2 regions of the Actinoplanes sp. NPDC000266 genome follow, and region 1 is predicted to be linked to the other one. Evidence: riboswitches for the same ligand, from Rfam matches in the RefSeq annotation. Region 1 holds a riboswitch; the other holds the start of a gene.
What was found. A riboswitch is a leader RNA that binds a small molecule or an ion and turns the genes downstream of it on or off. The one in region 1 is predicted to bind guanidine.

Region 1 (6,691 bases):
GGTTCCCGGTCATACTCGAGCGATAGTGCAGCCGGGCTGATGACATGGGGCCGCTGATGACGGATCCAGGCTTTGATCCCTATGCGAGGGCGCTACAGCTGTTGAGCGCCGACGCTCCGGGCGCGATAGTGGGTGCGCCGGAAGATTGGCCCCGGTGGGTGGTGTTGCTCCCACATGTGCTGACGGTGACCGATCCGAACCGTGATGACGACCGTTTGCCGCTGTCGCGTCCGTCCGACAAGCAGATGGCACGGAATTCCTCGTGGTTGCTGGATCGTGCTGCGACCTATCTGCAAGTCCACGGACGGCCCGCTGAAGCCCGGCCACTGGCCCAACGTGCCGTTGCTGTCGCCGAAGTCGCCTATGGCCCTGACGACCATACCGTCGGCATCCGGCTGAGCAATCTGGCCCAGATCGTGCACGACCTCGGCGACCTGTCAGCGGCCCGAGCGCTGACCGAGCAGGCATTAAGCATTGCCGAGGCCGCTTACGAGCCCGGCCATCCGGTGGTCGGCATCGCCTTGATCAACCTCGCGATGATCCTGCGCGACCTTGGTGACTTGTCGTCTGCCCGGACACTGGCCGAGCGAGCCCTGGCCATCGACGAGGCCGCCTACGGCTCCGACCACCCCGCCGTTGGGGCCGACTTGAACAATCTGGCCCAGATCCTGCATGACCTTGGTGATATCCGGTCGGCCCGGGCACTGACCGAGCAGGCTCTTGCCATCGCTGAGACCGCTTACGGCCGCGACCACCCGACGACCGGCACCCGGTTGAACAATCTCGCCTTGATCCTGGGGGATCTTGGTGATCTGCCGGGCGCCCGGGCATTGGTGGAGCGGGTCCTGATCATTGATGAGGCCGTTTATGGTCCCGACCACCCCGCCGTCGGAATCGGCTTGAGTAATCTGGCTCTGATCCTGAAGGATCTCGGTGATCTGCCGACCGCCCGGACAATGGCCGAGCGGACATTGGTCATCGCCGAGGCCGTTTACGGCTCCGGCCACCCCGCCGTCGGCATCGCGCTTAACAATCTGGCCCAGATACTGTATGACCTGGGTGATCTGCCGGTCGCCCGGGCACTGACCGAGCGGGCCATCGCGATCAAAGAGGCCGCTTATGGCCCCGACCACTCCGCAGTCGGCACCGATCTGAGCAACCTGGCCCTGATTCTCATGGACATCGGTGACCTGCCGGTCGCTCGGAAGCTGAGCGAGCGCGCCCTGGCCATCGCCGAGGCAACTCGGGGCCCCGATCATCCCGACGTCGGCGTCGCTCTGAACAACCTCGCCCTGATTCTCATGGACATCGGAGACCTGCCGGTCGCCCAGAAGCTGAGCGAGCGCGCCCTGGTCATCGCTGAGAGCACGTACGGCGCCGGACATCCACGGACTGATGCCTCCCGGCGCAACTTGGACTTCATTCAGCAGGAGCGGCTCTCGCGCCGTCGGTCGGGGTGAGCATTCACCCGTTGGGTCGATAGCCCATGGTGACCATTATGGAACGCTGTGGTGCGTGACGATCGAAGACGCTTCGACCGAATGGGACTTCTTCGTCTCGTACACGCAGGCCGACCGGTCGTGGGCCGAGTGGATCGCGTGGGAGCTGGAGGAGAACGGCAGCCGCGTGCTCGTCCAGGCGTGGGACTTCGTCCCGGGCACCAGCTGGGTGCAGGGCATGCAGAACGGTGTGACGCGTGCGCGGCGGATGATCGCGGTTCTGTCCGAGGCGTACCTGTCGTCGGTTTTCGGGCAGGCCGAATGGCAGGCCGTGTGGGGCACTGATCCGTCCGGCGCGCGACGGTCGCTGTTGACGGTCCGGGTCGAGGACTGTGACCGGCCCGGTCTGCTCGGGCAGATCGTCGGGATCGATCTGTTCGGCGTCGCGGAAGCCAAAGCGCGGGAGCGGTTGCGGGCCATGGTGGCCCGGGCCGCCGCGGGCAGGGCCAAACCGGGGGAGAGGCCGTCGTTTCCGCCGTCGCAGCGGGCGATTCCCCACGGCGCCCGATTTCCGCGGGCGTTGCCGCAGGTCTGGAACGTTCCGGCCCGCAACCCGAACTTCACCGGCCGGGCGAGCGCCCTGGAGGCACTGGCGGGCGAGCTCGCGGCGGCCGGGACGATGACGGTCACGTCGGTGCGAGGCATGGGCGGCGTCGGCAAGACTCAGCTGGCCAACGAGTACGCCCACCGGCACGCCTCCGACTATGACGTCGTGTGGTGGATCGCCGCGGAGGAGCCGACGCTGATCCCCGACCAGTTCGCCGGTCTCGCCGGCGAGCTGGGGCTGGAGCCCGGGCAGGACGCCGACGCCGTACGGCTGGCCGTACACCAAAGATTGCGGGACGTGCCCGGCTGGCTGCTGGTGTTCGACAACGCCGACACGGTCCTCGACATCCGTGCGTGGCTGCCGCCCACCCTGGCGCAACCGGGCTCACGGTGTCACGTGCTGGTGACGACCCGCCGGGACGGGTTCACCGCGCTCGGCGAGGTCTACGACCTGGACGTCGTCGACGAGGACGAGGCGAAGCAGATCCTCCGGGCCCGGGTGCCGCAGATCGATGATGCCGCCGCCGGGGATATCGCCGAGCAGCTGGGCCGATTGCCGCTGGCGCTGGAGCAGGCGTCCGCCTACATCACCCGGTCGCAGCTTCCGCCCGATGAATACCTGCGGCTGCTGCGAACCCGGGCGCGGGAACTGTACGGCCGGGGGAGGGTCGCGACCCGCGACGACACCATCGCGACGCTGTGGGCGCTGAGCTTCGACCGCGTCGGCCAGGAGGAACCGGCGGCGCTGCAACTGCTGGCGATCTGCGCCTACCTGGCGCCGGTGCCGATCCCGCTCGACCTGTTCACCGCCCACCCGGATCAGCTGCCTGAGCCTCTGGCCGCCAAGGTCACCGACCCTTTGGAGTTCAACGACGTCCTGGCCGCCATCGTGGATTACTCCTTGGCCAAGCGGGAACGGGACGGGCTACTGCTGCATCGGCTGGTGCAGGGCGCTCTGCGGCTGCGATACCCGGCCGAGGGCCGTTCACAGCCCGACGCCGTCCAGGAGCTGACCGCCTGATGACGACGCCGGGTTTTGATCCCTACGCGACGGCGTTGCAGCTCCTGACCTCCGACGCGCCGGCGTCGATCATGGATGTGCCGCAGGACTGGCCGCGATGGGCGGTCCTGCTCCCTCATGCGCTGGCAATAACCGATCTGCCGCTGCCAGGGCAGGCCGGCGAGCAAATGGCGGCGAATTACTCATGGCTGCTGGACCGCGCCGCTACCTACCTGCAGGTTCATGGACGGCTCGGCGAAGCTCGCCCGCTGGCCCAGCGTGCGGTGGCCATCACTGAGGCCACTTACGGCCGCGACCACCCGGCCGTCAGTACCCATTTGAGCAATCTCGCGCTGATCCTGCAGGATCTCGGTGACTTGAGGGAGGCTCGGGTGCTGGCCGAGCGGGCTTTGACGATTGCCGAGGCCTCCTTCGATCGCGACGATCCTGCCGTCGCTATCCGGCTGAGCAATCTTGCGACGATCCTGCAGGATCTTGGTGAGTTGCCGGAGGCTCGGTCGTTGTGTGAGCGGGCTTTGGCGATCGATGAGGCTGCCTTCGATCGCGACGATCCTGCCGTCGCTATCCGGCTGAGTAATCTTGCGACGATCCTGCAGAACCTTGGTGAGTTGCCGGAGGCCCGGGTGTTATCTGAGCGGGCTTTGGCGATCGATGAAGCTGCCTACGACCGTGACCATCCCACCGTCGGCATCCGGTTGAGCAATTTTGCGCTGATCCTGCGGGATCTTGGTGAGTTGCCGGAGGCTCGATCGTTGTGTGAGCGGGCTTTGGCGATAGCTGAGGCTGCCTATGGCCGCGACCATCCCACCGTCGCTATCCGGCTGAACAACCTCGCGCTGATCCGGCAGGGTCTCGGTGAGTTGCCGGAGGCTCGGTCGTTGTGTGAGCGGGCTTTGGCGATCGATGAGGCTGCTTACGACCGCGATCACCCCACCGTCGCTGTCCGGCTGCACAACCTCGCGACGATCCTGCGGGATCTTGGTGACTTGTCGGAGGCTCGGGCGTTGTCTGCGCGGGCTATGGCTATCGCCGAGGCCACCCTCGGCCCCGACCACCCCACAACCAGGATCGTCCGCCGGAATCTCGAATGGACGGGCCACCTGCTTGCTGAGAAGGAGTCGATGTGAGTCAGTCGGAGAGCGCTGTTCTGGCGTACTGGGGCGAGCACCGCGATCAACTCCGGCAATCGGAAACCCAGCGCGCCCTCCTCACCAACTATCTTCTGGTGATCGCAGCCGCCCTGAGTGCCTTGGTCGTCCAGCAACGGTTCGTGGCCGAGACTTTGCCCCTGTCCGTGCTGATCGCTCTGGTGGGTGTCTACGGCGCGATATCCGTCGCCAAGTACCACGAGCGTGCCGAGTACCACCTGACGCAGGCGCGCGCTCTCACCCGCGTCTTGAAAGACATGGGTGCCCTCGCCGACCAGGACACCCTGGACGAGTTCCGGGAACGGCACTATGCGCGATATCCGCGCCTGCACCGGGTCCGCTTGCATGCCCTGTGGACCGGGCTCCATGTGGGCATTTTCGTTTATGGGCTCACGCTTGTGATCATCACGCTGGCACGGTGAATGTCGGCCTGGTGGCCCAGCCACGCGTTCAGGGCCAGCACGGTTCCGCCGCAGAGCAGCAGGACTATGACGAGGATGCCCAGGATCCAGCGCCAGATCGCGAAGCGGCTCTCCCTCGGCGTGTCGGTGCCGGTGCCCTCGAAGGGCCAGGATGAGTCGTCCTCCGGGTCGTCCACGAAGCGGACGGTACCCAAACTCCGTACGGGAATCGGGCTTTTGCGGGGAAAGGTAATCCTGGAGAGATAGCGCACATTGCCACTGGGCTGGGCATTTGCGATTCTTCTGGGGTGAGCCCTGGTGGGCTCCCGGACGAGCGGTGCCGTACCCGGTGTGCGAAAAGACGGCGCCATGGAGGATTCCATGTCCTGGCTCGTGCTCGTCCTCTCCGGTGTTCTCGAGGCCGTCTGGGCCACCGCCCTCGGTAGGTCCGAGGGCTTCAGCCGTCCCCTTCCGACCGTCGTCTTCGGGGTGGCCATCGTCGCCAGCATGGGTGGGCTCGCCTTCGCCATGCGCGATCTGCCGGTCGGCACGGCGTACGCCGTCTGGGTGGGCATCGGCGCGGTTCTGACCGTGGTCTACGCGATGGTCACCGGGACCGAGGCCGTGTCCCTCGTCAAGATCCTGCTGCTGACCGGCATCATCGGCTGCGTGGCGGGGCTGAAGTTCCTGCACTGACGGTCAGCGTTCCGGCCTCGGTGTCGATCGTCGCCGTGGTGCCCAGCGGCATGCACACCGGGTCGTCGAGATGACCGAAGGGCAGACCGGCCAGCACGGGTACGCCCAGAGCACTCAGATCCGGTGGGGCCTCCCCGGCCAGGTCGCCGAGCGCCACACCGCGCACACCTTCGAGCAGGCCCGGGCGGCGCAGAACCTCCCCGGAACCGGGGCCCTCCAGGCACAGGACGGCCCCGGCCAGCGACGGCAGGCCGGCGCCGATCATCGCGGCCACGGCGCTGGTGTAGCCGCCGATCAGCCGGCCGGTCGCCACCCCGGGCACCGTCGTCGCGGACGGGGCGGCGCGCAGCACGGCCGGCTCGCCGGTGAACAGCAGCTGCCGGCATCCCACGGCGTCGAGCGACCCGTGAATGCCCGTCAGGCCGGTGCGGCCGAGAAGGGCCAGATGGAGGTACGTGATGTCGCTGAACCCGACGATCGGCTTCGGGTCGGCCCGGACGAGGGCGGGATCGATCCGCGACGCGATCCGCTGGGCGCCCGTGCCGCCGCGGGTCGCGATGATCGCCCGTACGGCCGGGTCCCGGAAAGCGTCCTCGAGATCGGCCAGCCGGTCGTCGTCCCGCCCGGCCATCTCGCCGTAGCGGTCGTCGGCGTGCCGCCCGAAGTCCACGTCGAGGCCCCACTGGCCGAGGAGCCCGGCCGCCCATGGCCGCCAGCCCTCATGCTGCGGAGGGCTGGCCGGCGACACCATCCGTACGAGATCTCCGTCCCGGAGCCGCGGCCACGGCAAGACGTCGTCCATGACGCTGATTGTGCGCCCGGGGCCCATGATCGGGGCATGGCGAACTCCAAGCGGGCGGGCGTGTTCATCGCCGACCCCGCGGCTGATCCGCGTGGCGCGGGTCTAACCCAAGGCGACGAACGATCCACGCTCGTGGCCTTTCTTCGCGGTCAGCGGCTGACTCTCGAGGTCAAGTGCGGCGAGCTCGATCCGCATGACCTCGCCGCCCGTTCCGTCCCACCTTCCACGATGTCGCTGCTGGGTCTGGTGCGCCATCTGGCCGAGGTGGAACGGCAACCCGCCGACCTCGGCGTGGTGTACGACGTCGAGCGCGTCGGGCGGATCTCCCTGCGCGAGGCGCTGGTCCACCTCATCGAGGAATACGCCCGCCACAATGGTCATGCCGACCTTCTGCGGGAACGGAGCGACGGAAGGGTAGGTCAGTAGTCGGCGTCTCGTAAGCTGACGGCCGTGACCGGGACGACTGTGGCCGCGGTGCTGGCCGAGCTCAAGGCGCTTGACGATCCGAAGACGCGGGCCGTCAACGAGAAGCACGGTGACGATCACGGGGTCAACCTCACCAAGCTGCGCGCGGTCGC
Region 2 (6,691 bases), on a different contig from region 1:
GTCCTCGAGCTGTGGGAGGACGTGCCCGACGCCGAGACCCAGCTCGGCATCGACCACCTCGACCTGCTCGAGGAGGCGGCGCTGGCCGCCATCGAGTCGGGCGACCACATGCGCTCCCTCAGCCTCACCCGGGCCGCCCTGAGCGACCTCGACGCCGAGGCCGAGCCGCTGCGCGCCGGCCGCCTGCTGGTCCGCCGGGCCAAACTGCTGCGCACCGCGGGCAAGGCCGACGGCGCCGCCGAGTGTGAAAAGGCCTTCCAGCTGCTGCGCGTGGCGCCACACGGCGCCGACCGCATCCGGTTGCTGGCCGATCTCGCCCACGTCTTCGCCGGCATCGACCGTGATCGCGCCGTCGAGGTGGCCGAGGTCGCCAAGTCCGACGCCACCGACCTCGGCGACCTCAGCTCCCTGGTGCGGGCCGAGATGGCGTACGGGCTGGCCTGCGCCGGCCGCATCCCACCGGCCGAGGCCCGGCCCACCATCCTCGCCGCGATCGACCGCGCCCGCGAGGCCGGCGACGTGCCCAGCCTGGCCCGCGGCCTGGTCAACCTCTCCGACCAGCTGTACGAGACCGGCGACTACGAGGAGTCGGCCGAGGCGGCCGCCGAGGGCCTGCCCAACGCCCACCGGGTCGGCGTCAGCCGCACCATCGGCGTCTACCTGCTGGCCAACTACGCCGAAGCCCTGATCGCGCTGGGCCGCTGGGACGAGGCCGACGCCCGCCTGGCCGAGGCGGCCCGCCTCGACCCGCCCAACACCCTCGCCCTGCACTGGCTGCGCCTGCGCGCCCGCATCCGTCTGGCCCGCGGCGGCGACGGCGCCGAGGCCCTGGTGAGCCGCTCGCTCGGCTTCCTGTCCCGGCCGTTCCTGGTCACCGAGGTCCGCCTGGCCATCCATGAGCTACGCGTCCTGGCCGCCCTGGCCGCGGGCGACCCCCAGGCCGCGGCCGAGGTCGCGCGCTCCTCCCTGGCCGAGCCGGCCACCGGCAGCCTCCCGCGCTACACGTGGCCCATCCTGGCCGGCGCGGCCCGGGCCGCCCAGGCCGCGGACGACACCGCCCTGGCCGGCGAGGTGAGGGAGAAGGCGGCCGCGCTGCCCCGCCGGTTCCCGGCCGAACGGGCCTACGCCGCACAGACCGAAGCCCTCCTGCACGGCGGCGAGCCGGCTTGGCGGGCCACGGTCGACGCCTGGCGCGCCGACGGACACCCCTACGAGCTGGCCGTGTCGCTGCTCGCCCTGGCCGAGACCCTCGCCGCCGACCGCTCGACATCCCGAGCCCACGCCGCTGACCGCTCCCAGGCCGCTGACCGCTCCCAGGCCGCTGACCGCTCCCAGGCCGCTGACCGCTCCCAGGCCGCTGACCGCTCCCAGGCCGCCGACGGGGCCGCCGCCGGCGTCGGCGCCGCGGAGCCCGGGCTGGCCGAGGTGATCGCTGAAACGGCCGCGATTGCCACTGGCCTGGGTGCCACGCCCTTGATCGACGCGGCCGACACCCTTGCCCGCCGGCTGGGTCTCCGCGCCGCGGCCGCTACGCCGGGCACCGAGATTCTGACCGCGCGGGAGCGGGAGGTCCTCCGCCTCGTGGCCGAGGGCCACAGCAACAGCCAGATCGCCGCCGGGCTCTACATCTCACCCAAGACGGCCAGCGTCCATGTCTCCCGCATCATCGCCAAGCTCGAGGTCGCCAACCGGGTCGAGGCCGCGGCCGTGGCCCACCGCCTCGGGCTCTACTGACGCGGCGCCGAGACGCCGGGCGATCTTCGCTAAGGCCGCCCGCAGTTCGGCCGGGTGGATCTCGCTCAGCTCGGTGTCGAAGGTGATGAACAGGCCCGCTATGCCCACCCAGGACCAGCCGCCGATGGTCAGGCGACAGCGACGTTCGCCGATCGCCTCGACCACCGACCCGCCGGGCGCCCAGCGGGCGACGATGTCGGCGGGCACCTCCAGGACCGCGGCGCCCACGCACTGCCACCGGCCCGGCGTGTCGCCCCGGCGGGGATTCTGGACGACGAGGCGGGTGAGGTCGTCGGCGGTGAGCGGCAACGGGTCGAAGGCGGCGCCCACGGGACTGCGGGGGTGGATCCGGTCGACACGGTAGGTCTGCCACCTCGGATGGCGGTGGTCGCGGGCCAGGAGGTACCAGCGGCCGGCCCAGACGACGAGATGATGAGGCTCGACCTGGCGGGGAGGCCGGTCCGGGACGCGGCCGTCGGGGCCGGCGTAATCGAAGCGCAGCACGCGGCTGGTGCGGATCGCGGAACCCACGGCCCGCAGGGTGGCGACGTCGACCGGTGGGGCCGAGAACTCCCAGTAGTTGCGCAGGCTGGTGACCTGCAAGGCCTCGCTGGCGGCCCGGAGCCGGGCCGGCATGACCTGGCGCAGGGTGGTCAAGGCCCGGGTCACGGCGTCGTCGATGCCGGTCACGGTGGCCGGCGCCGTCTGCAGCGCCAGGGCGATGGCGATGGCCTGGTCGTCGTCCAGCACCAGCGGCGGCAGCTTGCCCCCGCGCCCGAGCCGGTAACCGCCGCCCGGGCCCTTGACGGCATCGACCGGATAGCCGAGCTCGCGCAAGGTGTCGATGTCACGGCGCAAGGTCCGGGCCGAGACGTCGAGGCGCTCGGCGAGCTCACCGCCGGCCCACTCGACGCGTGCCTCGAGAAGGGACAGCAGGCGCAGGATGCGTGCGGAGGTGTCGGCCACGCCGCCACCCTGGCAGAGGTAGCGGCCATTCGATGTCCGCTACCTCTGTGACGGTGTTCGGCATGACCACTTCCACCACGGTTTCCCCGTCCCCGGGCGCGGCGTCCGTCACGGGCCGGCGCGCCTCGCTGGTCCTGATCGTCGTCCTGCTCGCGTCGTTCATGGATCTGCTCGACGTCACCATCGTCACCGTCGCCGCCCCGGACATCGCCGCCGATCTGGGCGCCGGTCAGGCCCAGCTGCAGTGGACGGTCGCCGCGTACACCCTGGCCCTGGGGTCGGGCCTGATCACCGGCGGCCGGATCGGCGACGGCTACGGCCGCCGCAAGGTCTTCCTCATCTCGCTCGCGTGTTTCGCGGCGGCGTCGGCGGCCTGCGCCCTGGCACCGAGCGCCGGCGTCCTGATCGCGGTCCGTGCCCTGCAGGGGCTGGCCGCCGGGTTCATGGTCCCGCAGGTCTTCGGGATCATCCGTTCCTCGTTCCCGCCGGCCGCGATGGCCAAGGCGTTCGGCGCCTACGGGGCGGTGCAGGGTCTGGCCGCGGTCGCCGGCCCGCTGCTCGGCGGCGCGCTCGTCGAGGCGGATCTGCGGGGTCTGGGATGGCGCACGATCTTCTGGATCAACCTGCCGGTCGCCATGGTCGCCCTGGTGCTGGCGGTCCGGGTGCTGCCGGAGTCGGCCACCCCGGCGCGGGCGCGGCTGGACGTGGCCGGAGCGGTCCTGGCCGCGGCCGCGGTGGTGCTGATCCTGCTGCCGCTGGTGCAGGGCCGTGACTGGGGCTGGCCGGTGTGGGGCTGGGTCATGCTCGCCGTGGGCCTCGGTCTGCTGGCCCTGTTCCTCGCCTACGAGCGGAGCGTGGCGCGCCGGGGCGGGCAGCCGGTCCTGGACCCCGCTCTGCTGGCCGTCCGGCCGTTCACCGCCGGCCTGCTCGTCTCGGTGTTGTTCTTCGGCGCGCTGGCCTCGTTCTTCCTGGTCCTCTCGATCTATCTGCAGGCCGGGACCGGGCGTACGGCGTGGGAGACCGGCCTGGTGATCCTGCCGTACGCGATCGGGTCGCTGGTCACCTCCGGCGTCGGGGTCGCGCTGGCCGCTAAGGCCGGCCGCGCCCTGGTCATCACGGGGGCCCTGAGCCTCGCCGCGTCACAGGGGCTGCTGTGGCTCCTCGTCCGCGACGGTTCCTCGCCGGGGTACTGGGCTCTGGCCGGCGTCATGTTCCTCGGCGGTCTCGGCCTCGGGCTCGGCGCTCCCATCCTGGTGAACGTCGTCCTCGCCGGCGTGCCCGGTCGTCAGGCCGGCGCCGCGGGCGGGGTCCTGTCGACGGTCAACCAGATCGGTGGCGCCCTGGGGATCGCCATCCTGGGCACGGTCTTCTTCAACGCCCTCGACGCGGGCCCGGCCACTGGGGAGTCCGCTCTGGCCTCCGCTCTGGCCGAGGTGATGCTCTGGCAGTTCGGCGCCTACGTCGTGGCCGCCGTCGCGATGCTCGCGCTACCGAAGACCGCCACCCACGAGCGTTGACGGCGCCGGGTCAGTGGAAGACCTTCAGGCCGATGATGCCGGCGATCACCAGCAGGAGGGAGAGCACCCGGGGGAGGCTGGCGCTCTCGCCCAGGGCGACGATGCCGACCACGGCGGTGAGTACGGCGCCGATGCCGACCCAGACGGCGTAGCCGGTGCCCACCGGGATGGTGCGCAGGGCGTAGCCGAGGCCGGCCATGCTGAGGAGCAGGCTCACGGCGAAGACGACGCTCGGCAGCGGGCGGCTGAAACCGGCACTGCGGTCGAGGGCGATCGCCCAGACGGATTCGAGCATGCCGGAGACGACAAGAACGAGCCAGGCCATGGCGGACACACCTTCCTCGGTGGTCGTCTTGTCAGGCCGGGTACGACTCACACTCGTCCGGGATGTCCGCGAGGCGGCATCGCCTCCAGCATGTCACCTCAGGGCTCCTCGCGGAGGGTTCGGAGGACCCGGACCAGCAGGAAGCCGCCGCCGACCATCAGGAGCAGGCCCAGGGCGATGGCCAGGACACTGCCGGTGCTCATGGTGGAACTCGACGTGGAGGCGGTGGCGGCGGCCGGCGTGGTCGGAGTTGCCGGGTACCAGGCGCCGGCGTCGGTGAGGTCGGCGGTGGTGGTCGTGGCGGAAGGGGCGGAAGCGGCCGGAGAAGCGGGGGTGGAGACGGGGGTACCCGCGCCCTCGCCGCCGGTGGTGGTCGTGGGAGTCGGGGTGGAGGTGGCCGGTGGGGGCGTGGTGGCGCATGTCGTGGGGCGGCGCCAGGAACCGGCGTACGTGGTGAAGGTGTTGGTCCGGACGGTCATCGTGGTGCCGGCCTTGGCGGTGAGCTTGCGGGACTCGCCGGGGGACAGGCGCAGCAGGCGGTCGCCGGTCAGGAAGACGGCGTCGGTGGCGGCCTGGTCGCCGTTGGCGAGGGTGCCGGTGAACGAGCCGTCGCAGTCGTTGTCGAAGGTGACGGTGGGTGCGGGGGAGCACTGCCTGGTGCCGCCGCTGTAGGTGGCGGCGGGGAGGAGCGCGGCGGGGGCGTTCGTGCCCTCGTACGCCAAGGCGGTGCCCCGGATGGCCTCGACCTGGGTGTAGCAGGCGGGGACGGTGACCTTCAGGGACAGGGTGCGCTTCGCTGACGTGATCGACCCGCGGTCGGTGGAGTAGACGAACGGGCGGGCGTTCGAGGACGGGGCGCCGGCCGTGTACGAGGCCAGGGCGAACGTCTGGGTCTGGCCGGAGCAGAGCGGCTTCGTGGCCGTCACCGTGGCGGAACCGGATGGGCCGTCGAAAGTGTGGCTGTAGGTGGCGGCGGCCGCTGAGACGCAGGCCTGGTCGGTGATCGGTGTGGCGGCGTACGCGGCGCCGGGCGCGAGCACGGCGGATGAAGCGGCCAGCAAGATGACGAAACGACGCAGCACGGCCGAGCCCCCCAGTTCGGTCATGGCGAAATCCCCGAAAAATGAGATTAGGGGGATTTGTGCCAGGGAGCCATAGCTGACGGCGGCGGGAAACAACACACGCGGTTTCCCTCAGGAACGCAGCAAGGCGGGCGAGGAAGCGGCACGGCTCGCGCGATGGGGAGGGGGCGAGGGCGCGCGACGCGAGGGGGCGAGGGCGCGCGGCGCGAGGGCGTGAGGGGGCGAGGGCGTGAGGGGCCGAGGGCGTGAGGGGCCGAGGGCGTGAGGGGGCGAGGGCGTGAGGGGGCGAGGGCGTGAGGGGCCGAGGGCGTGAGGGGGCGAGGGCGTGAGGGGGCGAGGGCGTGAGGGGGCGAGAAACGACGATGCCCCGGCCGTTGAGGGCCGGGGCATCGTGGGAGCCGGTTACTTGCGGGCGTCGAGAGCCTGCTGGTAGAGGCGGCCCGCGCGGTACGACGAGCGGACCAGGGGGCCGCTCATCACGCCGGAGAAGCCGATCTGCTCAGCCTCCTCGCGGAGCTCGATGAACTCCTCGGGCTTCACCCAGCGCTCCACGGGGTGGTGGCGCGGGGTCGGCCGGAGGTACTGCGTGATGGTGATCAGCTCGCAGCCGGCCTCGTGCAGGTCGCGCAGGGCCTGGGAGATCTCCGCGCGGTCCTCGCCCATGCCCAGGATCAGGTTGCTCTTCGTCACCAGGCCGGCCGCTCGGGCCTGGGTGATGACGTTCAGCGAGCGCTCGTAGCGGAAACCGGGGCGGATGCGCTTGAAGATGCGCGGGACCGTCTCGACGTTGTGCGCCAGCACCTCGGGGGTGGCGCCGAAGACCTCGGCCAGCTGGGCCGGGTCGGCGTTGAAGTCGGGGATGAGCAGCTCGACGCCGCAGCCGGGCTGAAGCTTGTGGATCTGGCGGACGGTCTCGGCGTAGAGCCACGCTCCGCCGTCGGGCAGGTCGTCGCGGGCGACGCCGGTGACGGTGGCGTAGCGCAGGCCCATGGTGGCGACCGACTCGCCGACACGACGGGGCTCGTCGGCGTCGAACTCCGCCGGCTTGCCCGTGTCGATCTGGCAGA

Region 2: another riboswitch for guanidine. It lies ahead of ACFY36_RS36700 (DMT family transporter); the one in region 1 lies ahead of ACFY36_RS08190 (DMT family transporter).

What each region holds. Positions count from the first base shown of each region.
Region 1 is NZ_JBIAZI010000002.1:406,470-413,160, reverse strand. Features, by position in the region: gene ACFY36_RS08215 (tetratricopeptide repeat protein) at 45-1,460, shown strand; gene fxsT (FxSxx-COOH system tetratricopeptide repeat protein) at 1,516-3,066, shown strand; gene ACFY36_RS08205 (tetratricopeptide repeat protein) at 3,066-4,193, shown strand; gene ACFY36_RS08200 (hypothetical protein) at 4,190-4,636, shown strand; gene ACFY36_RS08195 (hypothetical protein) at 4,597-4,812, opposite strand; guanidine-III (ykkC-III) riboswitch at 4,923-4,986, shown strand; gene ACFY36_RS08190 (DMT family transporter) at 4,997-5,311, shown strand; gene ACFY36_RS08185 (S66 peptidase family protein) at 5,274-6,113, opposite strand; partial or broken gene ACFY36_RS08180 (mycothiol transferase) at 6,033-6,377, shown strand; gene ACFY36_RS08175 (mycothiol transferase) at 6,360-6,539, shown strand; gene ACFY36_RS08170 (DNA alkylation repair protein) at 6,564-6,691, shown strand, end outside.
Region 2 is NZ_JBIAZI010000010.1:269,591-276,281, forward strand. Features, by position in the region: gene ACFY36_RS36685 (helix-turn-helix transcriptional regulator) at 1-1,734, shown strand, start outside; gene ACFY36_RS36690 (helix-turn-helix transcriptional regulator) at 1,630-2,700, opposite strand; gene ACFY36_RS36695 (MFS transporter) at 2,763-4,217, shown strand; gene ACFY36_RS36700 (DMT family transporter) at 4,228-4,542, opposite strand; guanidine-III (ykkC-III) riboswitch at 4,559-4,625, opposite strand; gene ACFY36_RS36705 (hypothetical protein) at 4,641-5,648, opposite strand; gene lipA (lipoyl synthase) at 6,027-6,691, opposite strand, start outside.